DNA from 3 places in the Streptomyces sp. NPDC043996 genome. Region 2 is predicted to be linked to each of the others. Evidence: predicted binding sites of a transcription regulator. Region 2 holds the regulator's gene; each other region holds the start of a gene.
What was found. Region 2 encodes HrcA, which represses chaperone genes, less so after heat shock. Its sites were predicted from a motif close to TTNGCACTCNGNNNNNCNGAGTGCNAA; they were not measured.
Positions count from the first base shown of each region.

Region 1: groES (co-chaperone GroES) is a predicted target of HrcA. The motif match lies at 3,394-3,420, and genes of this name have one in related genera.
Region 3: groL (chaperonin GroEL) is a predicted target of HrcA. The motif match lies at 3,098-3,124, and genes of this name have one in related genera.

Region 1 covers NZ_JBWKEY010000001.1:773,538-782,945, reverse strand. The annotation lists gene AC07A4_RS03475 (MFS transporter) at 1-904, shown strand, start outside; gene AC07A4_RS03470 (class I SAM-dependent methyltransferase) at 849-2,057, opposite strand; gene AC07A4_RS03465 (polysaccharide deacetylase family protein) at 2,148-3,086, shown strand; gene groES (co-chaperone GroES) at 3,567-3,875, shown strand; gene groL (chaperonin GroEL) at 4,034-5,662, shown strand; gene AC07A4_RS03450 (SDR family NAD(P)-dependent oxidoreductase) at 5,869-6,642, opposite strand; gene AC07A4_RS03445 (MOSC domain-containing protein) at 6,721-7,389, opposite strand; gene AC07A4_RS03440 (LysR family transcriptional regulator) at 7,470-8,366, shown strand; gene AC07A4_RS03435 (WhiB family transcriptional regulator) at 8,466-8,780, opposite strand; gene AC07A4_RS03430 (response regulator transcription factor) at 9,335-9,408, shown strand, end outside.
Region 2 covers NZ_JBWKEY010000003.1:202,989-212,396, reverse strand. The annotation lists gene AC07A4_RS08385 (SpoIIE family protein phosphatase) at 1-985, shown strand, start outside; gene hemW (radical SAM family heme chaperone HemW) at 1,064-2,290, shown strand; gene AC07A4_RS08375 (DUF3097 domain-containing protein) at 2,377-3,192, opposite strand; gene AC07A4_RS08370 (MBL fold metallo-hydrolase) at 3,216-3,968, opposite strand; gene hrcA (heat-inducible transcriptional repressor HrcA) at 4,180-5,196, shown strand; gene dnaJ (molecular chaperone DnaJ) at 5,197-6,333, shown strand; gene AC07A4_RS08355 (nitronate monooxygenase) at 6,458-7,540, shown strand; gene AC07A4_RS08350 (16S rRNA (uracil(1498)-N(3))-methyltransferase) at 7,537-8,286, shown strand; gene AC07A4_RS08345 (hypothetical protein) at 8,435-9,139, shown strand; gene AC07A4_RS08340 (S41 family peptidase) at 9,185-9,408, shown strand, end outside.
Region 3 covers NZ_JBWKEY010000007.1:66,128-75,535, reverse strand. The annotation lists gene AC07A4_RS19635 (hypothetical protein) at 1-94, shown strand, start outside; gene AC07A4_RS19630 (Uma2 family endonuclease) at 154-834, shown strand; gene AC07A4_RS19625 (hypothetical protein) at 1,056-1,250, shown strand; gene groL (chaperonin GroEL) at 1,351-2,973, opposite strand; gene AC07A4_RS19615 (cold-shock protein) at 3,303-3,506, opposite strand; gene AC07A4_RS19610 (MoaD/ThiS family protein) at 3,968-4,243, opposite strand; gene thrC (threonine synthase) at 4,365-5,705, opposite strand; SAM riboswitch class I at 5,699-5,852, opposite strand; gene AC07A4_RS19600 (glucosyl-3-phosphoglycerate synthase) at 6,036-7,013, shown strand; gene AC07A4_RS19595 (alpha,alpha-trehalose-phosphate synthase (UDP-forming)) at 7,158-8,546, shown strand; gene otsB (trehalose-phosphatase) at 8,844-9,408, opposite strand, start outside.

The DNA of each region.
Region 1 (9,408 bases), on a different contig from region 2:
GCTGCTGGTCACGGCGGGCACGTCGACGCTGGTCCTCGGCCTCGTCCGCACCGAGACCCACGGCTGGGCCTCGGCCGCCACGCTCGGCACGCTCACCGTGGCGGCCGCGCTGCTCGCCGCCTTCTGCGCGGTCGAGATACGCGGTGAACGGCGCGCGCGCAGGCCCCTGTTGAGGCTCGGCCTGCTCGCGCACCGGCCCGTGCTGTCCGCGAACGTCTTCTCGCTCCTGATGTCCGCGGGCCAGTTCGCCGCGTTCTACTTCACCTCGCTCTACCTTCAGGAGGTCCTGGCGTACGGGCCCACGCGCGCGGGAGCCGCCTTCCTGCCGTTCTGCGCGGGCGTCGTCGTGGGCTCCGTCATCGCGACCCGGGCCGTCGGGCGGGTCGGTGAGCGGGCGCTGCTCATGACGGGCGGGCTGCTCGGCGCGGCCGGGTTCGCCTGGTTCGCGCTCACCGTCGAGGCGGGCGGTACCTTCGTGGGCTCCGTCCTGTGGCCCTCGCTTGTGGCGAGCGTCGGCATCGGCCTGTGCTTCGTGCCGCTCGGGACGGCCGCGACGTCCGGGGTCGCCGCCGAGGAGAGCGGGATGGCCTCCGGGCTGCTCAACAGCTCGCGGCAGCTGGGGGGTTCGATCGGGCTCGCGGTCCTGGTGACGGTCGCCGCGCGGGCGGGCGGGCCTGGGCGCGACGGGGTCGCGCAGGGGTACGGGGCCGCGTTCGCGGTGGCCGCGGGGCTGCTCGCGGTGGCCGCGGTGGGGGTGGGGGTGCTGCACCGTGTGCCTCGCGGTGCGCCCCGGGCCCGCCCGGGAATCTCAGCCCGTCCGGCGTTTGAGGACGAGGCCGAAGGCCGATTCACTGGGGGCGGGGATGGCCCAGGAGCATCGTCGGGGCGCCCGCGACGCGGGTGAGGAAGACCGTGGCGGACGCGGGCCCCTGGGGCTTCACCTTGCGGCGGAGTTCCTCGGGTTCCACGGCCGAGCCGCGCTTCTTCACGGTGAGCACCCCGACTCCCCGCTCCCGCAGCAGGGCCTTCAACTTCTTCACGTTGAAGGGAAGTTGATCGGTGATCTCGTAGGCCGTGGCGTACGCCGTCGCCCGCGCCACGTCGGAGGTGACGTACGCGATCGTCTCGTCGATCAGCCCGCCCTCCACCTCGGCGGCGACCTCGGCCACGAGGTGGGCGCGGATGACAGCGCCGTCCGGCTCGTACAGATAGCGGCCTACGGGGCGCACGGCCGGGTCGGGCGGCATCGCGGCGCGCTCGGCGCTCAGGGTCGCCCCCGAAGGCAGCAGCGTCGCCCGGTGCGCCGCGGGCGTGTCGGGGCCGAACCACAGCACCGCCTCCTTCACGTCCCCGCCGTCCGAGATCCACTCGGCCTCGGCTTCCTCGGGCACCGCCTCGTGCGGAACGCCGGGGGCGATCTTCAGCGCGGCCCGCGGGGCCTTGCGGGCGGCGGCCACCGCCCAGGACAGGGGCGGGGAGTAGGCCTCCGGGTCGAAGACACGGCCCCGCCCGCCGCGCCGGGCGGGGTCGACGAACAGCGCGTCGTACCCGGCCGTGTCCACCTCCGTCACATCCGCCTCGCGCACCTCGATGAGGTCCTCCAGGCCGAGGGCGGCGGCGTTGGCGCGGGCGACCGCGCAGGTCAGCGGGTCGCGGTCGACGGCGAGGACCTCGATCCCGGCGCGCGCGAGGGCGATCGCGTCGCCGCCGACGCCACTGCACAGATCGGCCACGCGGCGCACGCCGAGGCGCCGGAAGCGCTCCGCCCGGTGCGTCGCCACGGACGTCCGCGTGGACTGCTCGAAGCCGTTCGGCGTGAAGAACATCCGCGCGGCGTCCACCGCGCCGAACTTCGCCACCGCCCGCTGCCGCAGCCGCGCCTGCGCGAGCGCCGCCGAGACCAGGTCCGCGGGGTGGTCGCGGCGAAGCCGGGTCGCGACCGCGAGCTCCTGGGCCGGTTCGACGTCGCGTACGGCGTCGAGGAGGGCGCTGCCCTCGTCGGTGAGGAGCGCGGCGAAGGCGGTCGGGGCGGCGTGCGGATCGTGCGGAGCGTTCACCGGCCCATTGTGGGCCAGTCGGAGGAAGGTGCGCGCCCGGTGGCGGTGTCGCCCCGGCACCACCCCTGTGAGCTGCGAAGATGCGGCGCCATGCGACTAGTACGACAAACGTCACAATCAGCCACAAGAGGGAGCCGTCGGGCGCTGCTCGCGACGGTGGCGCTCGCCGCCTGCGCGGTCGCCTCCGGCTGCGCGACGGACTCCGGGCCAGGCGCGCGCGAGCGGGTCCCGAAGGCCGCCCACGGCCAGCAGCCGCGGCTCGCCCCGCCCGCCCAGGCCCTGCGCGAGTACGCCCACCGGCTGCACGCGAGCCAGGCCGCGCGGGCCGCGGCCGCCAAGCGCTGGGGCCTGGCGAAGACCCCGCTGACGGCGCCCGCCGGGCCCGCCGCCAAGCCGCGCCTCAGCACGCGCGCGGGCTTCGAGGTCAAAGGGCAGGCCGAGCTGCCGCCGGTGTTCACCACGGTGCCGACCAGGGACAAGGTCGTCTTCCTGACCGTCGACGACGGCGCCGAGAAGGACCCGGCGTTCCTGCGGATGATGAGCGAACTGAAGATCCCGTACACCGCGTTCCTCAGCGACTACCTGGTCAAGGAGGACTACGGGTACTTCAAGCGGATGCGCGACCACGGCGTCGCGCTGAACAACCACACCCTCAACCACCGCTATCTGCCCGGCCTCTCCTACGAGGCGCAGCGGCGCGAGATCTGCGGCATGCAGGACACCATCGAGCGCCGGTACGGCAAGCGGCCCGAACTCTTCAGACCGCCGTACGGCAACTACAACCGCGACACCCTGCGCGCCGCCAAGTCCTGCGGGATCAAGGCCGTGCCGCTGTGGGCGTCGGAGGGCTTCGCCGACCACATGGAGTGGCGCGAATGGGACAAGGACCTGCACCCCGGCGACATCATCCTCACGCACTTCCGCGGCCGCGGGGACTGGAAGGGCACGATGCCGGACATGGTGCGCACGGTCATGAAGACGGTCACGGACCGGGGCTACGCGGTGGCGCGCCTGGAGGACTACCTGTGAGGCGGAGCGCCGCCGCGGCGACGCTCCTGCTCCTGCTGACCGGCTGCGCCCAGTCGGTGGACCCGATCGAGCGGCTGGGCAGGAAGGCGGCCGAAAGGATGTCTCCTCGCTGCGTACGCGGTCCCGAGCAGCCGCTGGCCGGGCCCCAGGCCGCGCGGCCGACCCCCGGGCGGAGCCCGGACATCCGCGCGCCGCGCGCGGAACCCGGCCGGATCGCGAAACGTTGCCCGAAGGCACCCCCGCGCTAGACCCCGCCGGGGAAAGCCGGGGGAAAGCCGGGGAAACCCGCCAAGCCGACGGCAGTCAATTGGCACTCCGCTTGACCGAGTGCTAATCGCCGTCCTAGTCTCGGGCCTGGCACTCCCACCTGGAGAGTGCCAGAAGCGACGGGCAGGTCCGGCACCCGCGACGACGGATCGACCTGGTCGCCACCTCTAGATCAGTTAACCCCGCGAGATCTCCGAAGGGGGAGGTCGGATCGTGACGACCGCCAGCTCCAAGGTTGCCATCAAGCCGCTCGAGGACCGCATTGTGGTCCAGCCGCTCGACGCCGAGCAGACCACGGCCTCTGGCCTGGTTATCCCGGACACCGCGAAGGAGAAGCCCCAGGAGGGCGCCGTCCTCGCCGTGGGCCCGGGCCGCTTCGAGAACGGCGAGCGCCTGCCGCTCGACGTGAAGGTCGGCGACGTCGTGCTCTACAGCAAGTACGGCGGCACCGAGGTGAAGTACAACGGCGACGAGTACCTGGTGCTCTCCGCCCGTGACGTGCTCGCGATCATCGAGAAGTGATCGAGCGCTAGTCGCTGCTTTACCCAGCAGATTTGTTTCGCGCTGCGCCCCTGGTCACCCCGCTGATTGCCGGGCGGCGAGGGGCGCAGTTCGTTGCTGCATCGTTTCCGGGGGTCCCCCCGGACCCCCTGAGTTTTCGAGAGGGCTGAATCGCTCCCATGGCGAAGATCCTGAAGTTCGACGAGGACGCCCGTCGCGCCCTTGAGCGCGGCGTCAACAAGCTTGCCGACACCGTCAAGGTGACGATCGGCCCCAAGGGCCGCAACGTCGTCATCGACAAGAAGTTCGGCGCCCCGACCATCACCAACGACGGCGTCACCATCGCCCGTGAGGTCGAGGTCGAGGACCCGTACGAGAACCTCGGCGCCCAGCTGGTGAAGGAGGTGGCGACCAAGACCAACGACATCGCTGGTGACGGCACCACCACCGCCACCGTGCTCGCCCAGGCCCTGGTCAAGGAAGGCCTGCGCAACGTCGCCGCCGGTGCGTCCCCGGCCGCCCTGAAGAAGGGCATCGACGCCGCGGTCAAGGCCGTCTCCGACGAGCTGCTCGCCACCGCGCGTCCGATCGACGACAAGTCCGACATCGCCGCCGTGGCCGGGCTCTCCGCCCAGGACAGCCAGGTCGGCGAGCTCATCGCCGAGGCGATGGACAAGGTCGGCAAGGACGGTGTCATCACCGTCGAGGAGTCCAACACCTTCGGCCTCGAGCTGGACTTCACCGAGGGCATGGCCTTCGACAAGGGCTACCTGTCGCCGTACTTCGTGACGGACCAGGAGCGCATGGAGGCCGTCCTCGAGGACCCGTACATCCTCATCCACCAGGGCAAGATCTCCTCCATCCAGGACCTGCTCCCGCTCCTGGAGAAGGTCATCCAGGCCGGCTCCTCCAAGCCGCTCCTGATCATCGCCGAGGACGTCGAGGGCGAGGCCCTTTCGACCCTGGTCGTGAACAAGATCCGCGGCACGTTCAACGCGGTGGCCGTCAAGGCCCCCGGCTTCGGCGACCGCCGCAAGGCGATGCTCGGCGACATGGCCACCCTCACCGGCGGCACCGTCATCGCCGAAGAGGTCGGCCTCAAGCTCGACCAGGTCGGCCTGGACGTGCTCGGCTCCGCCCGCCGCGTGACGATCACCAAGGACGACACCACGATCGTCGACGGCGGCGGCGACTCCGCCGACGTCGAGGGCCGCGTCGCCCAGATCAAGGCCGAGATCGAGTCCACCGACTCCGACTGGGACCGCGAGAAGCTCCAGGAGCGCCTCGCGAAGCTGGCCGGCGGCGTGTGCGTGATCAAGGTCGGCGCCGCCACCGAGGTGGAGCTGAAGGAGAAGAAGCACCGTCTGGAGGACGCCATCTCCGCGACCCGCGCCGCGGTCGAGGAGGGCATCGTCTCCGGTGGTGGCTCCGCGCTGGTCCACGCCGCCAAGGTCCTCGAGGGCAACCTCGGCCTGGCCGGCGACGAGGCCACCGGTGTCGCGGTCGTCCGCAGCGCCGCCGTCGAGCCGCTGCGCTGGATCGCCGAGAACGCCGGCCTCGAGGGCTACGTCATCACCACCAAGGTGTCGGAGCTGGAGAAGGGCCAGGGCTTCAACGCCGCGACCGGCGAGTACGTCGACCTGGTCAAGGCCGGCGTCATCGACCCCGTGAAGGTCACGCGCTCCGCCCTGGAGAACGCCGCGTCCATCGCCTCCCTGCTGCTCACGACCGAGACCCTGGTCGTCGAGAAGCCGGCGGAGGAAGAGGCCGAGGCCGGTCACGGTCACGGTCACGGTCACTCCCACTGAGCGATGCGCTCTTCGCGGTAGCTGACTCAGGTGCCGCCCGAGGCCCGGCTCCCCGTCGCGGGGGGCCGGGCCTCGGCGTTTCCCGGCTTCTCGGCTGCCGGGTGTGGTGGTGTTGCCGGGTGCGGGTCGTGGTCCGTCCTCGCGCAGTTCCCCGCGCCCCTTCGGGGCGCTGCCGTCGGGCCTTGCTCGGGGCCTTGCCCGGGGCCTTACTTGGGGCCGTACTTGCGGCCCGTCCTCGATGTGACGCCGCCCAGGAGGGCTCGCGGGGTCACCTTCACCACGCCCATCAGGGCCTTGTAGCGCGGGTCCGGAATCGAGAGGGTCCGGCCGCGGGCCAGGTCGGTGAGCGCGGTGGCGACCAGCTTGTCCGCGTCGAGCCACATCCACTTGGGGATGTTGTCCGTGCCCATGCCCGCCCGCTCGTGGAACTCGGTGCGCACGAAGCCGGGGCACAGGGCCATGAGCCGTACCCCCGACCCGGCGAGGTCGCGCGCCGCGCCCTGCGTGAACTGCACGACCCACGCCTTGGACGCCCCGTAGGTGCCCCGCGGCACGAACGCCGCCACCGAGGCGACGTTCACGACGCCGCCGCGGCCCCGCTCGCGCATCGCCTCCGTCGCCGCCGACGTCAGCCGGAGCACCGCCTCGCAGTGCACCTTCAGCATCGTCAGCTCATCGGCGAGCGAGACTTCCAGATAGCGGCCCTTGTTGGCGAAACCGGCGTTGTTGACCAGCAGGTCGACGGGGTCGCGGCGGTTGGCGAGCCGCTCCTCGACGGCCGTGATGCCGTCCTCCGTGGCGAGGTCGGCGGTCAGCACCTCCACCTCGATGCCGTGCCGGTCGTGCAGCTCGGTCGCCTGCTCCCGCAGCCGTTTCGTGTTCCGTGCCACCAGGACGAGGTTGTGTCCTTCGGTGGCCAGGCGGCGGGCGAAGGCGGCGCCGATGCCCGCGGTCGCACCGGTGATGAGGGCCGTAGTCATGGACCAAGGCTAGTGAGGCCGGGGCCGCCCGCGCGCCACGCACCCTCTTGTGCGCCCGCGCGTGCGCCCCCGCGCCTGTCAACCGCCGTGCTTCTCCACGTACTTGAGGGCCTTTTCGGTCGCCTCGGGATGCAGCGCGTCTCCCGCCGCGAGCAGCCGCGGCAGCAGCGAGCGCTCCGTGGTCACCGCCCTGAACTGCAGGGCGACGGTGATGTCGTGGTCCGGCCTGTGCACGATCTCGACCGCGTCGCCCGTCCGGATCTCGCCGGGCTCGAGCACGCGCAGATACGCGCCGGGCAGCACCGTCTGCGTGAACCGCTTCACCCAGCCCTGCTCCCCGATGTGCCCCTGGAACGTACGGCAGGGGATGCGGGACGAGGTGACCTCCAGGAGCAGGTCCGCGCCGACGCGCCAGCGCTCGCCGATCAGCGCGCCGTTGACGTCGACGCCGGAGGTGGTGAGGTTCTCGCCGAACACGCCGTTGGCGAGGGGGCGGCCGAGGAGCCGCTCCCACTCGTCGATGTCCTCGCGCGCGAAGGCGTACACCGCCTGGTCGTTGCCGCCGTGGTGGCGCAGATCGCAGATCGTGTCCCCCGCGAGCCCGCTGCCGCCGGTGCCCTTGGGGCCGGGCGCGGTCACCCGAACGGGCGCGTCCGTGGGCTGTTTGTCGATGCCGGTGCTGCCGCCGGGGGAGTCGGTGTACGGAACGGACTTGGCGCGGCCCACGTTCACGGAGAGAAGCTTCATGCGCTCAGGCTAAGGCGCACATGGTCAAAGCAGCTACGTAATATTGTGAGCCCGTCCCAAGGATCGCTTATGCTCGGTTCATGATCGAGGCCCGTCATCTCCGTGTCCTGCGCGCCGTGGCCGCCACCGGCTCCTTCTCGGCGGCCGCCCGCGAGCTCGGCTGCACCCAGCCCGCCGTCAGCCAGCAGATGAAGGCCCTGGAGGCCTCCGTGGGCACGACCCTGCTCATCCGCACGGGCCGCGAGATGCGCCTCACCCAGGCGGGCGAGGCCCTGGTCCGGCACGCGGCGGGCATCCTCGCCGGGCTGACCGCGGCGGAGGAGGAGGTCGCGGCGATCGCGGGCCTGCGCGCGGGCCGGGTCCGGCTGGTCTCCTTCCCCAGCGGCTCCTCGACGCTCGTCCCCGGCGCCCTCGCCGCGCTGCGCGCCGCGCACCCCGGCACCCGTGTCTCACTGGAGGAGGCCGAGCCGCCGCGCTCGGTGGAGATGCTCCGCGCGGGCGACTGCGACGTGGCGCTCGCCTTCCGGTACGCGGGCGCGGGCGCCGCCGAGGAGTGGGACGACCTCGTGGTGCGGCCGGTCCTCGACGACCGGCTCGTCGGCCTCGTGCCCGAGGGGCACCGCCTGGCGAAGGCGGAGTCCGTGACCATCGGCGAACTGGCCGACGAGTCGTGGATCGCGGGCTGCCCGCGCTGCCGCCGCCAGCTCGTCGAGGTCTGCCGCGGCGGCGGCTTCGAGCCCCGCATCGACTTCGCCACGGATGACTACCCGGCGGTGGTCGGCCTGGTCGGCGCGGGCCTCGGCGTGGCGGTCCTTCCCGGGCTCGCTCTGGAGTCGGTGCGCGCGAAGGGGGCCCGCGCGGTGACGGTGGAGCCTGCCGTGCGCCGCGAGATCGTTGCGCTCACGCTGCCCGACCTGGCGCAGGTGCCCGCGGTCGCGGCGACGCTCGACCACCTGGCGCGGGCCGCGGCCCGCTGAGGCGCCGGGCCCGCGGGCACCGTGGCCCGCGGGCATCGTGAGCCCACGGGCGCCGCCCTTCGAAGAAACGTTACTTCTCGCGTTCCCCGAGGTGTTTTCTCAGGAAGCGCCGCCGCCCGCCGCCGCGACCAGGCGGTTGCGGGCGCGCCCCATCAGCTCTTCCCGCTCGTCCTCGGTCAGGCCGCCCCACACGCCGTACGGCTCGCGCACGGCCAGCGCGTGCGCGGCGCACTCCGCGCGCACCGGGCACCGCATGCAGACCTCTTTGGCCGAGTTCTCGCGCGCGCTCCGTGCCGCGCCGCGCTCGCCCTCCGGGTGGAAGAAGAGCGAGCTGTCCACCCCGCGGCAGGCCGCGAGGAGCTGCCAGTCCCACAGATCTGCGTTCGGTCCGGGAAGGCGGGAGAAATCTGCCATGGCTTGTCTCCTGGTAGCCGTAGTGACGCGGATTGCATGGAGAGCACTGATGACGCGGCGTCGCGGTGCCGCGGTGACGCGGGTGTCGTGAGTGACGCATGTGTCACGTGTGTCACGTGTGTCACGGCGGTCGGGGGCGGTACGGGGGCGGGAGCGGTACGGGTGCCGTGGGTGACGTGAGCGGCGCTTATGACGCCTATGACGCGGAAGTGACGTCCATGACCGTACATCTACTGTCTAAGAAGATGAAAATATGACTCATTGCGAATCTAGCCACAGACACCTTCAAAAGGGAAGAAAAGCCGCTAAATGGGGCATAGAGGTTCATGGGCGGCGTCGCACCCTGTGCCGCCTGTGCCGTGTCCGTCCCCTCACGTAGAGTGCCGAAGGCGGCAGTCCGACCCGTAACTCTTTCGAGTGACCGTCGTTGAGAGTGCGGAGGCGGTTGAAACAACAAGCGCTCGGGCAGGTGTCCGAGAGCGTCAACCGCACAGGTGACGACTTGTACCAGCCTGGAGGCTCAAGGTGACGCGCATCAGCTGCGGAGGACGGCCATGACATCCGTCCTCGTCTGCGACGACTCCCCGCTCGCCCGAGAGGCGCTCCGCCGCGCGGTCGCGACCGTGCC
Region 2 (9,408 bases):
CAGCGGCGGCGACCCAGGCGACCCGGGCGGCGCGGCGGTCGCCTACCGCCTGGTGGCGGGCGGCAGACAGCTGGGCACGCTGGTGATCGGGCGGGCCGGACTGCTGCGCTTCCCGGACGAGGCCACCGGACTCGTCGAGGACTTCAGCCGCCGCGTCGCGCTCGCCATCAGCGCCGCCCGCCGCTACCAGCGCCAGGCCACGATCAGCCAGGTCCTCCAGCGCGGCCTGCTGCCGAGCGCCGTCGCCGAGATCCCCGGCGTGGAGAGCGGCATCGTCTACGAACCACAGGAGCAGGGCGGCCCCGGCGGCGACTTCTACGACGTGTTCCCCGCGGGCAGCGGCCGCTGGTGCTTCGCCCTCGGCGACGTCCAGGGCAAAGGCCCGGAGGCGGCCGTCGTCATCGGCCTGGCCCGCCCCTGGCTGCGGCTGCTCGCCCGCGAGGGCTACCAGGTCGCCGAGGTCCTCGACCGCCTCAACCAGCTCCTCCTCGACGACGCCACCGAGGCCGCCGACGCGGCGGCCGCCGTGATGGCCGTCGCGGGCGGCCAGGGCGTGCCGCCCGAGGGCACCACCACACGCTTCCTGTCCCTGCTGTACGGGGAGCTCGTCCCGCACGAGGGCGGGGTGCGCTGCACGGTGGCCTGCGCCGGACACCCGCTGCCGCTGCTCCTGGACGCCGAGGGCCGGGTGCGGCCCGCCACCGGGCCGCAGACGCTCCTCGGGGTCGTCGACGACGAGACGTACACGAGCCGGACCTTCGACCTGCGGCCCGGCGACACCCTGCTGTGCGTCACGGACGGGGTGACGGAGCGGCGCGCGGGCGGCCGCCTCTTCGACGACGAGGACGGCCTGGCCGCCGCCCTCGCCGACTGCGCCGGTCTCGACGCGGGGCTCGTGGCCGAGCGCATCCGCCGCAAGGTCCACGAGTTCTCCACCAGGCCGCCGGACGACGACCTGGCCCTGCTCGTCTTGCGGGCGTGCTGACCCGGCCCCTCAGCGCCGCCGCGCCCCCTCCCTGAGCGCCGGGCGGGCTTCCTCCCGGGCGGTGGGACAATGGAGCACATGCCTTCCGCCCTGCCCGATGGAGAACCCGTGCCCCAGGACGGGGCACTCCCCGCGACCGCCCTCGGCGGCACGGCTCCGCTCGGGTTCTACCTGCACGTCCCGTACTGCGCCACGCGCTGCGGCTACTGCGACTTCAACACCTACACCGCCACCGAACTGCGCGGCTCCGGCGGCGTGCTCGCCTCCCGCGACAACTACGCCGACACCCTCGCCGACGAGGTCCGCCTGGCCCGCAAGGTGCTCGGCGACGACCCGCGCCCCGTCCGGACGGTCTTCGTCGGCGGCGGCACGCCCACGCTGCTCGCCGCCGGGGACCTGGTCCGGATGCTGAGCGCCGTCCGCGACGAGTTCGGCCTCGCCGACGACGCGGAGATCACCACGGAGGCGAACCCGGAGTCCGTCGACCCGGCGTACCTGAGCGCGCTGCGCGAGGGCGGCTTCAACCGGATCTCCTTCGGCATGCAGAGCGCCCGCAAGCACGTCCTGAAGATCCTCGACCGCACGCACACCCCCGGCCGCCCCGAGGCCTGCGTCGCCGAGGCCCGCGCGGCGGGCTTCGAGCACGTCAACCTCGACCTGATCTACGGCACCCCCGGCGAGAGCGACGACGACTGGCGCGCCTCCCTCGACGCGGCCATCGGCGCCGGGCCCGACCACGTGTCGGCGTACGCGCTGATCGTCGAGGAGGGCACCCAGCTCGCCCGGCGCATCCGGCGCGGCGAGGTCCCCATGACGGACGACGACGTGCACGCCGACCGCTATCTGATCGCCGACGAGCGCTTCGCCGCCGCCGGGTACGAGTGGTACGAGGTGTCGAACTGGGCCACTTCGGAGGCGGGCCGCTGCCTGCACAACGAGCTGTACTGGCGGGGCGCGGACTGGTGGGGCGCCGGGCCCGGCGCGCACAGCCACGTGGGGGGTGTGCGCTGGTGGAACGTGAAGCACCCGGGCGCGTACGCGGCCGCGCTCGCGGAAGGGCGGTCGCCCGGCGCCGGACGCGAGGTCCTGCCGGACGAGGACCGGCGCGTGGAACGGATCCTCCTGGAGCTGCGGCTGCGCGAGGGCTGCCCGCTTGACCTCCTCAAGGAGCAGGGCCTCGCCGCCTCGCGGCGGGCGCTGGCGGACGGACTCCTTGAGCCCGGGCCTTACGAGGCGGGGCGGGCCGTGCTCACCCTGCGGGGGCGGCTGCTCGCCGACGCGGTCGTGCGGGACCTCGTCGACTGAGGCCGCCAGGCCTTGGCCGCCCCTGATCGGCGCTGGCGCGCCTCGTCCTCAAACGCCGGACGGGCTGTTCCTCCCGCGCGCGGCGCCTACGGAGCCGTCACGAAATCGATCAGCTCCTCGACGCGGCCCAAAAGCGCCGGCTCCAGGTCCTTGTAGCTGCGCACCGAGCCCAAGATCCGCTGCCAGGCGGCCCCCGTGTTCGGGGGCCAGCCCAGGGCCTGGCACACGCCGGTCTTCCAGTCCTGGCCGCGCGGCACCCGCGGCCAGGCCGCGATGCCCACCGAGGCGGGCTTCACGGCCTCCCACACGTCGATGTAGGGGTGGCCCACCACCAGCGCGTGCTCGCTGCTGACGGCCGCCGTGATACGGGACTCCTTGGAGCCGGGGACCAGGTGGTCCACCAGGACGCCCAGGCGCGCGTCGGGGCCGGGGGCGAACTCGGCGACGATCGCGGGGAGGTCGTCGATGCCCTCCAGGTACTCCACGACGACGCCCTCGACACGCAGGTCGTCCCCCCACACCCGCTCGACCAGCTCCGCGTCGTGACGCCCCTCCACATAGATGCGCCCCGCGCGCGCCACCCGGGCCCGCGCGCCGGGCACGGCGATCGATCCCGACGCGGTGCGGGCGGGCCGCGCGGGCGCCGCCGCCGTGGGGCGGACCAGGGTGACGACCCTGCCCTCAAGCAGGAAGCCGCGCGGCGCCAGCGGGAAGACCCGGTGCTTGCCGAAGCGGTCCTCCAGGGTCACCGTCGGGCCCTCGGCCGACTTCTCGCAGCGGATCACGGCGCCGCAGAAGCCCGTCCCCGCCTCCTCCACCACCAGGTCCACCTCGGCGGGGACTTCGGGAACGGGGGCCGACTTCTTCCACGGCGGCGTGAGGTCCGGGTCGTAGCTGCGCATTCGACAGACGTTATGACATCGCGTCACGTCACGCCGAACCGGCGGGCCAGCTCCTTTCGTTGGGCGCGCACGAACGCCGCGTCCACTACCGCCCCGTGCCCCGGCACGTAAAGCGCGTCCTCGCCGCCGAGGTCGAGCAGCCGGTCGAGCGCGGCGGGCCAGCGCCGCGGCAGCGCGTCGGGCCCCGCCTGCGGCTCGCCCGACTCCTCCACCAGATCGCCGCAGAAGACCACCTCGGGGCCCTCGGGCCCGGACACCAGGACCGCCAGGTCGTGCCCGGTGTGGCCGGGGCCGACGTTCGCGAGCAGCACCTGGACCCCGCCGCCCAGGTCGAGCGTCCACTCGCCGCACACCAGGTGGCGCGGGAGCACGAGCAGGTCGGCGGCCTCCGCGGCGGCCCGCGGGTCGAGGCCGTGCCGGACGGCGTCCCCGCACAGCTCCTCGCCGCCCGCGGCGAGCACGGCGTCCACGCCGACGGCCCCGAACACCTCCACGCCCGCGAACGCCGCCGCGCCGAGGACGTGGTCGAAGTGCGGGTGGGTCAGCGCGAGGTGGGTCACGCGGCGGCCCGCGCCGAGCAGCCGCCGGGCGTCGGCCCGCAGCCGCGCGCCCTCCTTGAGGCTCGACCCGGCCTCGACCATCAGGGCGGCCCCGTCGCCGACCACGAGCCCGGCGGTGCAGTCCCAGACCGGAAGGCGCACCCGTCCCACACGCTCGGTGAGCCGCTCCCAGCCCGCTGACTCCCAGGCGGGCGGGGCGGCGAGGTTGTCGTTCATACGGTGACGCTAACGCCCGCGGGGGTAAGAGGCCCCCGGGAGACGGCCGCCACACGTCGGCATGACAAAGCGGTCGGCCCTTGCCGGGGCCGTACCCACCGGCCGTACACTGACTCGATGAAGGTTGGCACTCGCGGCTCGTGAGTGCCAAGGGAGTGGGGCCGCCGCGGCGGGGGCTCACGGTGCGGGACGACCGGTGGAGGTGCGCGCGATGCTCAGTGAACGCAGGCTCGAGGTGCTGCGCGCCATCGTCCACGACTATGTGGGCACCCAGGAGCCGGTGGGCTCCAAGGCGCTCACCGAGCGCCACCGCCTGGGCGTCTCCCCGGCCACGGTCCGCAACGACATGGCCGCGCTCGAGGAGGAAGGGTTCATCGCCCAGCCGCACACCAGCGCCGGGCGCATCCCCACCGACAAGGGCTACCGCCTCTTCGTGGACAAGCTGGCGGGCGTCAAGCCGATGACCCCGCCCGAGCGCCGCGCGATCCAGCACTTCCTGGACGGCGCGGTCGACCTGGACGACGTCGTGGGCCGCACGGTGCGGCTGCTCGCGCAGCTGACCCGCCAGGTCGCGGTGGTGCAGTATCCCTCGCTGACGCGCTCCACGGTGCGCCACGTGGAGCTGCTGTCCCTCGCGCCCGCCCGGCTGATGCTCGTACTGATCACGGACACGGGCCGGGTCGAGCAGCGCATGATCGACTGCCCGGCGCCGTTCGGTGAAACGTCACTCGCGGACCTGCGGGCGCGGCTGAACAGCCGGGTCGCGGGCCGCCGCTTCTCGGACGTGCCGCAGCTGGTCCAGGACCTCTCCGAGTCCTTCGACAAGGAGGACCAGGCGACGGTCGCCACCGTCCTTTCCACGCTCCTCGAAACCCTCGTCGAGGAGAACGAGGAACGGATGATGATCGGCGGAACCGCCAATCTCACCCGTTTCGGACATGACTTCCCTCTCACGATCCGACCGGTCCTCGAGGCCCTGGAGGAGCAGGTCGTGCTCCTCAAGTTGCTTGGTGAGGCTACGGATTCGGGCATGACGGTGAAGATCGGTCATGAGAACGCCCACGAGGGACTCAGCTCCACGTCCGTCGTCTCGGTCGGCTACGGTTCGGGGGGCGAGGCAGTAGCCAAGCTCGGCGTGGTCGGACCGACCCGCATGGACTATCCGGGAACGATGGGAGCAGTACGCGCAGTGGCACGTTACGTCGGACAGATCCTGGCGGAGTCGTAAGTGGCCACGGACTACTACGCCGTACTCGGCGTGCGCCGCGACGCTTCCCAGGACGAGATCAAGAAGGCCTTCCGGAGGCTCGCGCGCGAGCTGCACCCGGACGTCAACCCCGATCCGAAGACGCAAGAGCGCTTCAAAGAGATCAACGCCGCCTACGAGGTGCTTTCGGACCCGCAGAAGAAGCAGGTCTACGACCTCGGCGGGGACCCGCTGTCCCAGTCGGGCGGCGGTGGCGCGGGCGGTTTCGGAGCCGGTGGCTTCGGCAACTTCTCGGACATCATGGACGCGTTCTTCGGCACGGCCTCGCAGCGCGGACCGCGCTCGCGCACCCGCCGCGGCCAGGACGCCATGATCCGCCTGGAGATCAGCCTCGAAGAGGCCGCCTTCGGCACCACCAAGGACCTCCAGGTCGACACGGCCGTGGTGTGCACCTCGTGCTCGGGCGAGGGCGCCGCCCCCGGCACCTCCGCGCAGACCTGTGACATGTGCCGCGGCCGCGGCGAGGTGTCGCAGGTGACGCGGTCCTTCCTCGGCCAGGTCATGACCTCGCGCCCCTGCCCGCAGTGCCAGGGCTTCGGCACCGTGGTGCCCACGCCGTGCCCGGAGTGCGCGGGCGACGGCCGCATCCGCTCCCGGCGCACCCTGACGGTGAAGATCCCCGCCGGTGTCGACAACGGCACCCGCATCCAGCTCGCGGGCGAAGGCGAGGTCGGCCCCGGCGGCGGCCCCGCCGGTGACCTGTACGTCGAGATCCACGAGCTGCCCCACGCCGTCTTCCAGCGGCGCGGCGACGATCTGCACTGCACCGTCACCCTGCCGATGACGGCGGCGGCCCTCGGCACGAAGGTGCCGCTTGAGACGCTCGACGGCATGGAGGAGGTCGACATCCGCCCCGGCACGCAGTCCGGGCAGTCGATCCCGCTGCACGGGCGCGGCGTCACGCATCTGCGGGGCGGCGGGCGCGGTGACCTCATCGTGCACGTCGAGGTCCTCACGCCCAGCAAGCTCGACCCGGAGCAGGAGCGGCTGCTGCGGGAGCTGGCCAAGGCCCGTGGCGAGGAGCGGCCCACCGGCCAGTTCCAGCCGGGCCAGCAGGGCCTGTTCTCCCGCCTGAAGGACGCGTTCAACGGGCGCTAGCGCCCCGGCCCGGCGCCCTGGGTGACCCCGGGGCGCCGGAGCACCCGTGCCGCCCCGCGGCACGGTGGACCACATCGGTGGACCCTGGGCGAGACGCCCCCGCCGGACGTGGCACGATGCCGGTATGTCCTCCCCTCTCCACGCCCTCTGTCGTTTCCCGATCGTGCAGGCGCCCATGGCGGGCGGCGGCTCGACGCCGCAGCTCGCGGCGGCCGTGTCCGAGGCCGGGGGGCTCGGATCTCTCGCGGCCGGGTACAAGACCGCCGACGGGATGTACCAGGAGGTCAAACAGCTCAGAGGGCTGACGGCGCGCCCCTTCGGGGTGAACCTCTTCATGCCGCAGCCCGAGTACGCGGACCCGGCGGCCGTCGAGGTGTACCGCAACCAGCTCGCGGGCGAGGCCACCTGGTACGAGACGGAGCTCGGGGACACCGACGTCAAGCGCGACGACGGCTACGAGGCGAAGCTCGCGATCCTGCGCGACGACCCGGTGCCGCTGGTGTCGTTCACCTTCGGCTGCCCCGCGAAGCGGGACCTCCAGGCGCTGGCCCGCGTCGGCACGACCACCGTCGTCACCGTCACCACGGCGGAGGAGGCGCTCGCCGCGCAGACGGCCGGGGCGGACGCCGTGTGCGTGCAGGGCGTCGAGGCGGGCGGCCACCAGGGCACCCACCGGGACAACCCGGAGACCGACGGCTCCGGCATCGGCCTGCTGAGCCTGATCACCCAGGTCAGGGAGGCCGTGCGGCTGCCCGTGATCGCCGCGGGCGGGCTGATGCGCGGCGCGCAGATCGCCGCGGTGCTCGCCGCGGGCGCCGACCTCGCGCAGCTCGGCACCGCCTTCCTGGTGACGCCCGAGTCGGGCGCGCAGCCGCTGCACAAGCAGGCCATGACCGACCCCAGGTTCGTGCGCACGGAGCTGACCCGGGCGTTCTCGGGGCGCCCCGCGCGCGGCCTCGTCAACCGCTTCATGCGCGAGCACGGGCCCTACGCGCCCGCCGCCTACCCGCAGATCCACTATCTGACCGCGGGGCTGCGCAAGGCGGCGGCCAAGACCGGGGACCCGCAGGCCATGGCCCTGTGGGCGGGCCAGGGGCACCGCCTGGCGCGGCAGCTGCCCGCCGCGGACCTGATGGAGGTGCTCGTCGCCGAACTCGACGAGGCCAGGGCCGGGTTCGCCGCGGACGGCGTGGGCGGTGCGCGATGACGGCGCCGGTGTTCGTGGTCGAGGACTTCACGGGTGCCGCGCCGGGACGTACGTACGTACTGGAGGGCCCCGAGGGGCGGCACGCGGTGTCCGTGAAGCGGCTGCGCGCCGGTGAGGACGTCGTGCTCACCGACGGAGCCGGGCGGTGGGCGCACGGCGTCGTCGCGGACACCGAGGGCAAGGACCGGCTGCTCGTCGCCGTCGACGGCGAGGGCGTGCGCGAGGAGCCCGGGGAGAGTCCCCGCATCACCGTCGTGCAGGCGCTGCCCAAGGGCGACCGCGGCGAGCTCGCCGTGGAGACCATGACCGAGACCGGTGTGGACGCCGTCGTGCCGTGGGCGGCCGCCCGCTGCATCACGCAGTGGAAGGGCGAGCGGGGCGTCAAGGCGCTCGGCAAGTGGCGGGCGACGGCGCGCGAGGCGGGCAAGCAGTCGCGACGGGTGCGTTTCCCCGAGATCGCTGGCCTCGCGTCCACCAAACAGGTCGCCGCGCTGCTCGCGGACGCCGACTTCGCGGGCGTCCTGCACGAGGAGGGCAGCGAGCCGCTGGCCACCGCGGAGCTGCCCGCGGCCGGGCACGTCGTGCTCGTGGTGGGGCCCGAGGGCGGGGTGTCCCCGGAGGAGCTCGCGGTGTTCGCGCAGGCGGGCGCCAAGCCGTACCGCCTGGGACGCAGCGTGCTGCGCACGTCGACCGCGGGCACCGCGGCGACGGCCCTGCTCCTCGGCCGGACCGGCCGCTGGTCCTGACCTGACCTGACTTACCGGACCTGACTTACCGGACCGGGCCTACTGGACCGGGCCTGCCGGGCCGGGCCTCGCTGACGAGTGGCCGGTACTGGACACATGGCCGCATGCGGTCTACCGCGCGGCGCCCCGCGGTGGCACGCTGCCGCTCATGGGGGCTGCGAGGCGACTTGCGAGGCGCTGGCCGCGACCGGCGCGCACACCGCGTCCGGCGGGAGCCGGGCGGCTGCGGCGCGCGGGCGGCCGGTCGCGGCGGGGGCGCGCGTTCGCCGCGGTCGCGGTGGCCGGGGCCGCCGGGCTCGGCCTCGCCGCGTGCGACCCCGTCGAGGGCGACATGAGCACGGCCGCGATCGCGCTCACCACCGACAAGATGGGCACGCGCGAGCTACAGCGTCAGCACCTCGACGTCGCCTGGCTCAACTGCACCGCCTCGTTCATCGACAACGACGACGACAACGGCGACGACGACAACGGCGACGACAACGACGGCGACGACAACGGCCGTGACCGGCGGCGCGAGGCCCGGGTCGACTGCCGGGGCAAGTCCGAGGACGACAAGGACATCACCCTCAAGGGCCGGGTCACCGACGTGCGCAACGGCTTCTGCGTCCGCGGCAGCCTGACCGCGAAGGTCGAGCAGAAGCAGTGGTTCCGCGTCGACGTGCTCGGCAACTGCCAGGGCGGCGGGGACGACCACGACGACAGCGACGACGACGGAGGCAACGGCGGCAACGGCGGCAACGGGGACCAGGACGACCCGCCCGCCACCCACGACCCCGGAGACCGGCCGCTTCCCACCGCCACCGTGACCGTGACCGAGCGGCCGGATCCGACGTGCTGCTACCCGGGCAAGTGATCAAAAACGGTCACCCGCGGCCTGACGCCTGCTTAGGCTGACGGTGTGACACAGCCTGCCTACCTCCGGTTTCCGCATCCGCACGGCGAGTTGATCGCCTTCACCGCCGAGGACGACGTGTGGCTCGCGCCCCTCGACGGCGGCCGAGCCTGGCGGGTCAGCGCCGACAACACGCCCGTGACCCACCCGCGCGTCTCCCCGGACGGCACCACCATCGCCTGGACGTCCACCCGCGACGGCGCGCCCGAGGCACACCTCGCGCCCGTCGA
Region 3 (9,408 bases), on a different contig from region 2:
ACCTCTCACCGCCCTCGCGGTCCAGGCGCACGCCGCCGCGGCCCGCGCGGCACTCGGCCTGCCGAATCCCCTACCCGAAGGGACACCCACATGACCGCTCAGACGGTCCGGCCGCATGGCTCCGGGGCACCATGGAGGGGAGGAGGCAACACCATGACCCCTGGCACCGCCGAACGCCCGCAGATGTCCGTCGAGGACTTCGAGGAACTGGTCCGCAGGGCCCCGGAGACCGTACGGAACAAGCTCGAATTCCTCGACGGACGCCTGCTCGTACGGCACGGCCCCATCGACGTCGACGACTTCGAAGAACTGGCCCGCGTCGCCCCCGAGACCGTGACACTGGAACTGATCAACGGAGAGCTAGAGGTCAAGCCCGTGCCGGACGGCGACCACGGTTCGATCATCATGTGGTTGGTCCGCCAGTGCATGATGCAACGCCCCGAGCTGGCCCTGCATGTGGAACAGGGGCTGCGGATCGACACGTACAGGAAGGGTTGCATCAAACCGGACGGCGCCCTGACTCCGGTCGACTACTTCGCCGGACAGGGCGAGTGGGCGCCCCCCGGCGGCGTCCTGATGACCGTCGAGGTCACGTCCCGCGACAGCGACACCGACCGTCGCGACCGCCACGACAAACCGCGCGCCTACGCCCACGCCGGTATCCCCGTCTATCTCCTCATCGACCGCGACGAGCACAGCGTCGTCGTGTACAGCTCCCTCGAGAACGGCGCCTACCAGAGCCGCCGCCCGTACCGCTATGGCTCCACCGTCCGCATCCCCGCCCCCGTAGCCCTCACCCTCGAAACCGAAAAGCTCAAGGACTACGCGGACTGACAGCCAGGCCGGGCACAACCGGAACGCCGCCGCACCCTACGCGTACTGGAGTACGCGACCTGCGGCGCCCCGGGCCGCCCGGACGCCCTGCCGAGCGGCCGCTGCGGCCCCTGCCGGGGCGAGGCGACACCCCGCACCCCCACGCTCACGGCCCCCCAGGTCCACACCCACGCGGCCCGAATCCGCGCGGCGGCCGCTCCCTGACACGAAAGGACGACGTCTTGGGCGAGCTCGAAGAACTGCAGCGGCTGCGCGACGAGGCCGACATCGCCGAGGCTCGGGCGCGCGAGGCCGCCCCCACGGGGCCTGCCTTGGCCCACGACGAGTTCATGGCGCAGCTGGAGGCGGAGGACCACCGAGAGGCCGCCTCGCGCTGTACCGGGCGGACGGCGACACCGTCACCGTCCACGTGCTGAAGACCGGCCGCGTCGGCTGACGCGGAAACGCCCGAGGGCGGCACCCCCCGCCAGTGGCAAGGGATACCGCCCTCGGAAAGGACAGGCTGAACCGTCAGGCTCAGAAGTCCATGTCACCGCCCGGCATGCCGCCCGGAGCGGCCGCGGCGGCCTTCTCCGGCTTGTCGGCGATGACGGCCTCGGTGGTGAGGAACAGCGCGGCGATCGACGCGGCGTTCTGCAGCGCGGAGCGCGTGACCTTCGCCGGGTCGATGATGCCCTCGGCGATCATGTCCACGTACTCGCCGTTCGCGGCGTTCAGGCCGTGACCGGGGGTGAGGTTGCGGACCTTCTCCACGATGACGCCACCCTCGAGGCCAGCGTTCACGGAGATCTGCTTCAGCGGGGCCTCGAGCGCCAGCTTGACGGCGGCGGCACCGGTGGCCTCGTCGCCCTCGAGCTCCAGCTTCTCGAACACCGAGGAGGCCTGCAGCAGGGCCACGCCACCACCGGCGACGATGCCCTCCTCGACGGCCGCCTTCGCGTTGCGAACGGCGTCCTCGATGCGGTGCTTGCGCTCCTTGAGCTCGACCTCGGTCGCGGCACCGGCCTTGATGACGGCCACGCCGCCCGCGAGCTTCGCCAGGCGCTCCTGGAGCTTCTCGCGGTCGTAGTCCGAGTCGCTGTTCTCGATCTCGGCGCGGATCTGGTTCACGCGGCCCTGGACGGCCTCGGAGTCACCGGCACCGTCGACGATCGTGGTCTCGTCCTTGGTGATGACGACCTTGCGGGCGCGGCCGAGCAGGTCGAGACCGGCGTTCTCCAGCTTGAGGCCGACCTCCTCGGAGATGACCGTGCCGCCCGTGAGGATGGCGATGTCACCGAGCATGGCCTTGCGGCGGTCGCCGAAGCCCGGGGCCTTGACGGCGACGGACTTGAAGGTGCCACGGATCTTGTTGACGACCAGCGTGGACAGGGCCTCGCCCTCGACGTCCTCGGCGATGATCAGCAGCGGCTTGCCCGACTGCATGACCTTCTCCAGGAGCGGAAGGAGGTCCTTCACGTTGGAGATCTTGGAGTTGACGATCAGGATGTACGGGTCGTCGAGCGACGCCTCCATACGCTCCATGTCGGTGGCGAAGTACGCCGAGATGTAGCCCTTGTCGAAGCGCATACCCTCGGTGAGCTCCAGCTCCAGACCGAAGGTCTGGGACTCCTCGACGGTGATGACGCCTTCCTTGCCGACCTTGTCCATCGCCTCGGCGATGAGCTCGCCGATCTGGGTGTCGGCGGCGGAGATGGAGGCGGTCGAAGCGATCTGCTCCTTGGTCTCCACGTCCTTGGCCTGCTCGAGCAGGGCGCCCGAGACAGCCTCGACGGCCTTCTCGATGCCGCGCTTGAGGGCCATCGGGTTGGCACCGGCGGCCACGTTGCGCAGACCCTCGCGCACCAGGGCCTGGGCCAGGACGGTCGCGGTCGTCGTGCCGTCACCGGCGACGTCGTCCGTCTTCTTCGCGACCTCCTTGACCAGCTCGGCGCCGATCTTCTCGTACGGGTCCTCGAGCTCGATCTCCTTGGCGATGGACACACCATCGTTGGTGATCGTGGGGGCGCCCCACTTCTTCTCGAGGACGACGTTGCGACCCTTGGGGCCCAGGGTCACCTTGACGGCGTCGGCGAGCTGGTTCATGCCGCGCTCGAGGCCGCGCCGTGCCTCCTCGTCGAACGCGATGATCTTGGCCATGTGAAGTGGTCCTCCCGGACAGGGGTGGAAATACTCGGACCGCGCCGGCGCCCGCGACGGACGGTCTGCCTGCCTTGTGGTTCCTTGCCCCACCCGGCCTGCGGACCTCACCCACCCGGTCCTTCTGTCACTCTCACTCGTAGAGTGCTAACGCCAATGATTAGCACTCGCCCCCTCCGAGTGCAAGGTCGCCCCCGAAACCGGACCCGCCCCCGGCCCGCCGCCGGGTCCCGCCCGGCCCCGCGGCCGGGCACAGCGAAAGGGCCCGCATCCCGGTCAACCGGGATGCGGGCCCCACACGTCGCTGGTGGCCGATCGCGCCAAGCCGATCAGACGGCGAGCTTGACCATGTCCGCCTGCGGACCCTTCTGGCCCTGCGAGATCTCGAACTCGACCCGCTGACCTTCTTCCAGGGTGCGGTAGCCGTCCATCTGAATCGCGCTGTAGTGGACGAATACATCCGCACCACCGTCTACCGCGATGAAGCCGTATCCCTTCTCCGCGTTGAACCACTTGACGGTGCCCTGAGCCATGCCTAACTCCCCTATTACTGGCCCTTGCGCAGGACCGCACTTCGCGGACCCGGGTCAGACCTCACTCCCCATGGGTTGGGGGTGTGCGCCGGAACGCGTCGACCGCGGCTGAATGTATCTGCCCAACTGCCGTCTGCAACAGGTCAATCGGACGAGAATTCTGGGCATGGCCGATCGGCGGTATAGGGAGAATTCGCCGGAGTTCAGGGCAAGTCGGGCCAGACAAATGCCGCATTAGGCTCAAATAGGCGGCGCACTTTGGCTACTTCTTGTCGGCCTGAAGGCCGGCTCCGTGCCCGCTCTGGGCGCCGCTCCGCTCCAAAAGCGAAGCTTCATTCCCAACTGTACCGCGCTCAACCATGCAGAATTGCCCCCTCCGCTTCTCTCGCGGAGGGGGCAATCCCGGTAACGCTGCGTACGGCGCGCGGCGGTCGTATACGAAGGAGCTACGAAGGGGGCGCTCAGCCGCCCGCGACCGCCGGAATGATCGATACGCCCGCGCCGTCCGGCGTGGCCGTCTGCAGGCCCTGCTCGAAACGGACGTCGTCGTCGTTGACGTACACGTTCACGAAGCGGCGCAGCTTGCCCTGGTCATCGAGGACGCGGGTGGCGATACCCGTGTGGTTCTTCTCCAGGTCGGCGATGACCTCGGCGAGGGTGCCACCCTCGGCACTCACCTCGGCCTGCCCACCGGTGTAGGTACGCAGAATGGTCGGAATCCGAACGTTGACGCTCATAGTCTTCACCTCGGTGTATCGAAGGGCGCCCCTGTCAGGAGCGCCCCGAAGGGGCGCGGGGAACTGCGCGACCAGCCACGACCAGCCCGCAGACGAAAATCAGGCAGCAGGCCCTACGGCGCTAACCCGCAAGCCCCGCGGAGCGAAAAGCGTCCAGGCTGGGCCGAATCGTGGCGGTGGCCTGCGAGGTCTCGGCGACCGCGTCAAGGGTCTTGAGGCCGTCACCGGTGTTGAGGACGACCGTGGTCAGGGAGGTGTCGAGGAGCCCCGCCTCGATCAGCTTGCGCGTGACCCCGACGGTCACGCCACCCGCGGTCTCCGCGAAGATGCCCTCCGTGCGCGCGAGGAGCTTGATCGCGTCGACGACCTGCTCGTCGTTGACGTCCTCCACGGCGCCGCCCGTGCGCCGGGCGATGTCAAGGACGTACGGACCATCGGCCGGGTTGCCGATGGCGAGGGACTTGGCGATGGTGTTCGGCTTCTGGGGGCGCACCACGTCATGGCCCGCCTTGAAGGCGGCCGAGACCGGCGAGCAGCCCTCGGCCTGGGCGCCGAAGATCTTGTACGGCTTGTCCGCGACAAGGCCCAGCTTGATGAGCTCCTTCAGACCCTTGTCGATCTTCGTGAGCTGCGATCCCGAGGCGATGGGGATCACCAGCTGGTCCGGCAGGACCCACCCCAGCTGCTCGCAGATCTCGTACGCCAGGGTCTTGGAGCCCTCGCCGTAGTACGGCCGCAGGTTGACGTTGACGAAGCCCCAGCCCTCGCCGAGCGGGTCGCCGATGAGCTCGGAGCAGAAGCGGTTCACGTCGTCGTAGTTGCCCTCGATGCCGACGAGCTCGCCGCCGTAGACCGCGGCCATGACGACCTTGCCCTGCTCCAGGTCGTGCGGGATGAACACGCAGGAGCGGAAGCCCGCGCGGGCGGCGGCGGCGCCGACGGCCCCGGCGAGGTTGCCCGTGGAGGAGCAGGACAGCGTGGTGAAGCCGAAGGCGCGGGCGGCTTCCAGGGCCTGCGCGACGACGCGGTCCTTGAAGGAGTGGGTGGGGTTGCCGGAGTCGTCCTTGACGAACAGCTTGCCCGGCTCGACGCCGAGTTCACGGGCGAGGTTGTCGGCCTTGACGAGCTTGGTCCAGCCGGGGTTGAGGTTCGGCTTGTCGGCCACGTCGGCGGGGACCGGAAGCAGCGGCGCGTACCGCCAGATGTTCGCCGGGCCCGACTCGATCTTCCGCCGCAGTGCCTCCGGGTCGCCGACGGGCAGGTCGTACGCGACTTCGAGCGGGCCGAAACACTCGGCGCAGGCGAAGATCGGACCGAGCGGGAAGAGCGTGCCGCACTCGCGGCAGGAGAGGCCCGAAGCGGGTCCGAGGTCGACCTGGGTGTCCGGCGCGGAGGCGGCGTCCGTTGCGGAGGGGGTGGCGACAGTCTGCACAGCCATGGAGGCGAGGCCCTTTCTCCTCATCTTCCTCGCGGCGCATCTCGCCACGAGACGGAATTGGCACCTTCCCGAGCCGGGAGCCTCGCGGTGCGCCGATGGCGTCGCAAGAGACCGACTGGAGGGTTGCCGGGGCTTCAACGGGCCGTATCCCTCTGCCCCTCTGGATGAGCGGTATTCGATTGTGACGGCGGCGACCCCCGACATGCGATGGTCACCGGCGTTGTTCAAGACTGTAACCGAAGGCCCGGACAGTTGAGATAGTCGTCCGAACCGCGAGATGGATCACATGCATGGATCACGTGCACGGATCACACGCACAGATCACACGCACGGTCACCAACGGGAGGAGCCCGCGTGCTGGAAGAGGTCGAGCGCTGGCTGAGCAGGCGTTCCTGGTCCGTGGCCGACCGCCCGCTGGACCGGCTCACCGCCGCCAAGCGGGCCACGGGCACCACGGTGAGCGTCGTGCTGCCCGCGCTCGACGAGGAGCGGACCGTCGGTGAGATCGTCGCCGAGATCCGCCGCGAGCTCGTCGAGAAGGTGCCGCTGGTCGACGAGCTCGTGGTGGTGGACTCCGGCTCGCGCGACCGCACCGCGGACGTGGCGCGCGCCGCGGGCGCCCGGGTGGTGCGGCGGGACGACGTGCTGCCGCGCCTGCCGGCCGTCCCCGGCAAGGGCGAGGTCCTGTGGCGGTCACTCCTGGTGACGAGTGGCGATGTGATCGCGTTCGTGGACGCCGACCTGAAGGAGTTCTCGGCGGACTTCGTGACCGGCATCGTGGGCCCGCTGCTCACCGAGCCCGACGTGCACTTCGTGAAGGCGATGTACGACCGCCCGCTGACCGTGTCGGACGACCGCCACGGCCCCGACGCCGGGGCGACGGCGGGCCAGGGCGGGCGCGTCACCGAGCTCCTCGCCCGGCCGGTCCTGAACATGCACTGGCCGCGGCTCGCGGGCTTCGTCCAGCCCCTCGGCGGCGAGTACGCGGCCCGCAGGTCGCTCCTGGAGCGGCTGCCGTTCCCCGTCGGGTACGGCGTGGAGCTGGCCCTGCTCGTGGACGCGCTGCACACCGTGGGCCTGGACGCGCTCGCGCAGGTCGACGTGGGCGTGCGCAGGCACCGGCACCAGGACGGGCAGGCGCTCGGGCGGATGGCGGCGTCGATCTACCGCACGGCGCAGCTGCGCCTCGCCCGCGGCCAGCTGGTGCGGCCGGAGCTGACGCAGTTCGTGCGGGGCCCGTCCGGGTTCGAGCCGCGCACGTACGCGGTGGACACCGAGGAGCGGCCGCCGATGGCCGAGATCGCGGAGTACGCGGCGCGGCGCGTCGCGTGAGCCCGGTGGCCCACCCTCGCGTGAGCCCTCACGTGAGCCCCCTGGCCCGCCCGCAGCGGCTTCTTCCGGCCGCTTCACCCCCGCGGCGGGCCGGTCGCACGGATGCGCGTTTACGGGATCGAGGCGCGGGCTAGGTTCGTCTCCATGGTCTCCGCGCATGCCGCCGCTTCTGTTCTGGTCGCGTCCAACCGCGGCCCCGTCTCCTACGCCGTCGGGGAGGACGGGGCGCTGACCGCCAGGCGGGGCGGCGGCGGGCTCGTGTCCGGGCTGAGCGCCGTCGGCGACGAGGCGGACGCGCTGTGGGTGTGCTCGGCGCTCGGCGACGGCGACCGCGAGGCGGTGCGGCGCGGGGTCGGGGAGCCGGGCGTGCGGATGCTGGACATCGACGCCGAGACGCACGCGGCGGCGTACAACGGCGTCGCGAACTCGGTCCTGTGGTTCGTGCACCACATGCTGTACCAGACGCCGCTTGAGCCGGAGTTCGGCCCGGAGTTCCGCGCCCAGTGGGCCGCCTACGAGCGGTACAACGACGCCTTCGCGCGGGCCCTCGCCGACAGCGCGGCACCCGGCGCGGCGGTCCTGGTGCAGGACTACCACCTGGCCCTGGTGCCCGGCATGCTCCGCGCGCTCCGCCCCGACCTGCGCATCGGGCACTTCTCGCACACGCCGTGGGCGCCGGTGGACTACTTCCGGATGCTGCCGGACGACGTCGCCGAGCGGCTCCTGCGCGGCATGCTCGGCGCGGACCGGCTCGGCTTCCTCACCGGGCGGTGGGCGGACGCGTTCACCGAGTGCTGCGTACGGGTGCTCGGGGGTACGTCGGGGACGCGGATCGGGGTGCACGGGCTCGGCGCCGACGCGGACTTCCTGCGGGAGCGGTCGCGGCGGCCCGACGTCGAGGAGCGCCTGGCCGCGCTGCGGGAGCAGGTCGGAGCCGGGCGGAAGGTCATCGTCCGGGTCGACCGCACGGAGCTCTCCAAGAACATCGTGCGGGGGCTGCGGGCGTACGAGCTGCTGCTCGCGGAGCGGCCCGAGTGGCGCGAGCGGGTGGTGCACGTGGCGTTCGCCTACCCCTCGCGGCAGGACCTCGCGGTGTACCGCGCCTACACGGCGGAGGTCGCCCGGGTCGCCGACGCGATCAACGCCCGCTTCGGCACGGACGGGTGGGCGCCGGTGGTCCTGCACGTCAAGGACGACTTCGCGCGCTCCCTCGCCGCGTACCGGCTCGCCGACGTGGCCCTCGTCAACCCCATCCGGGACGGGATGAACCTCGTCGCCAAGGAGGTGCCTGTCGTCTCCGACGAGGGGTGCGCGCTGGTGCTCTCCCGGGAGGCCGGGGCGTACGAGGAGCTCGCCGAGGACGCGATCGGGGTGAACCCTTACGACGTGTCGGGGACGGCTGCGGCGCTCCATGAGGCGCTGGTCCTTCCCTCCGGGGAGCGGGCCGAGCGCACGAAGCGGCTTGCCGCCGCGGCCACGGCGTTGCCTCCGGCGCGGTGGTTCGTGGATCAGCTGTCCGCGCTCACGTCTTGACCGCCGTCCGGTGCCCACCGCTATCGCGGCGGGATTCTTCCCACCCACCCACCCGTGCACCCCTGAGCTGCAAAACGGCGCCCTCGACGCGTGGCGCTGCGGGTGGGTGGGTGGGTGCGCTACGCGTTGTGCCTCGCCGGGCGCGCCTCGTGCCGCCCCTCGCCGGGCACACCTCATGCCGCCCCCGCTGTGGGCAGCTGGGCCGCCCAGAGGGCGGAACGGGTGGGCACAGCCCGAAGCCGCCGGGTACGGGTTCGCGCCGAAGCCGCCGGGTGCGGGTCCGCCAGGGCCGTCGCCTCAGCTGCCGGGCAGGTGTTCCGCCAGGGCCGACAGCAAGGCCACCACCCCGGCCGGGCCGTCGACCACCAGGTCGGATCGGGATGACAGGTCCGTCACCTCCTGGCTGCCGCTGCACACCAGCAGCCCCCGCAGCTCCCCGTCCACCCGCAGCTTGTCGACGGCGGCGAAGGCGGGCAGGTCGCCCAGGTCGTCCCCGGCGTACAGGACCGCCCCGGCGCCGACCTCCCGTACGTACTCGGTGAGGGCGACGCCCTTGTCCACGCCGGGCGGGCGCAGTTCGAGGACCATGCGGCCCGGCTCCACGATCAGGCCGTGGCGGGCGGCGAGGTCCGCGAGCGGGGCGCGCAGCGCGTCGAAGGCGGCCTCGGGGTCCTCCGCCCGGCGCGTGTGCACGGCGACGGCCCGCCCCTTCTCCTCGATCCAGGTGCCGCGCCACGCGCCGATCCCGTCGAGGAACCCCGGGAGTTCGGCGCGCACGGCGGCGACGCCGGGGTGCGGCTCCGCCGCGTGCACGGTCCCGGTCACCGCGTCCCAGCGCTCCGCGCCGTAGTGCCCGAGGACG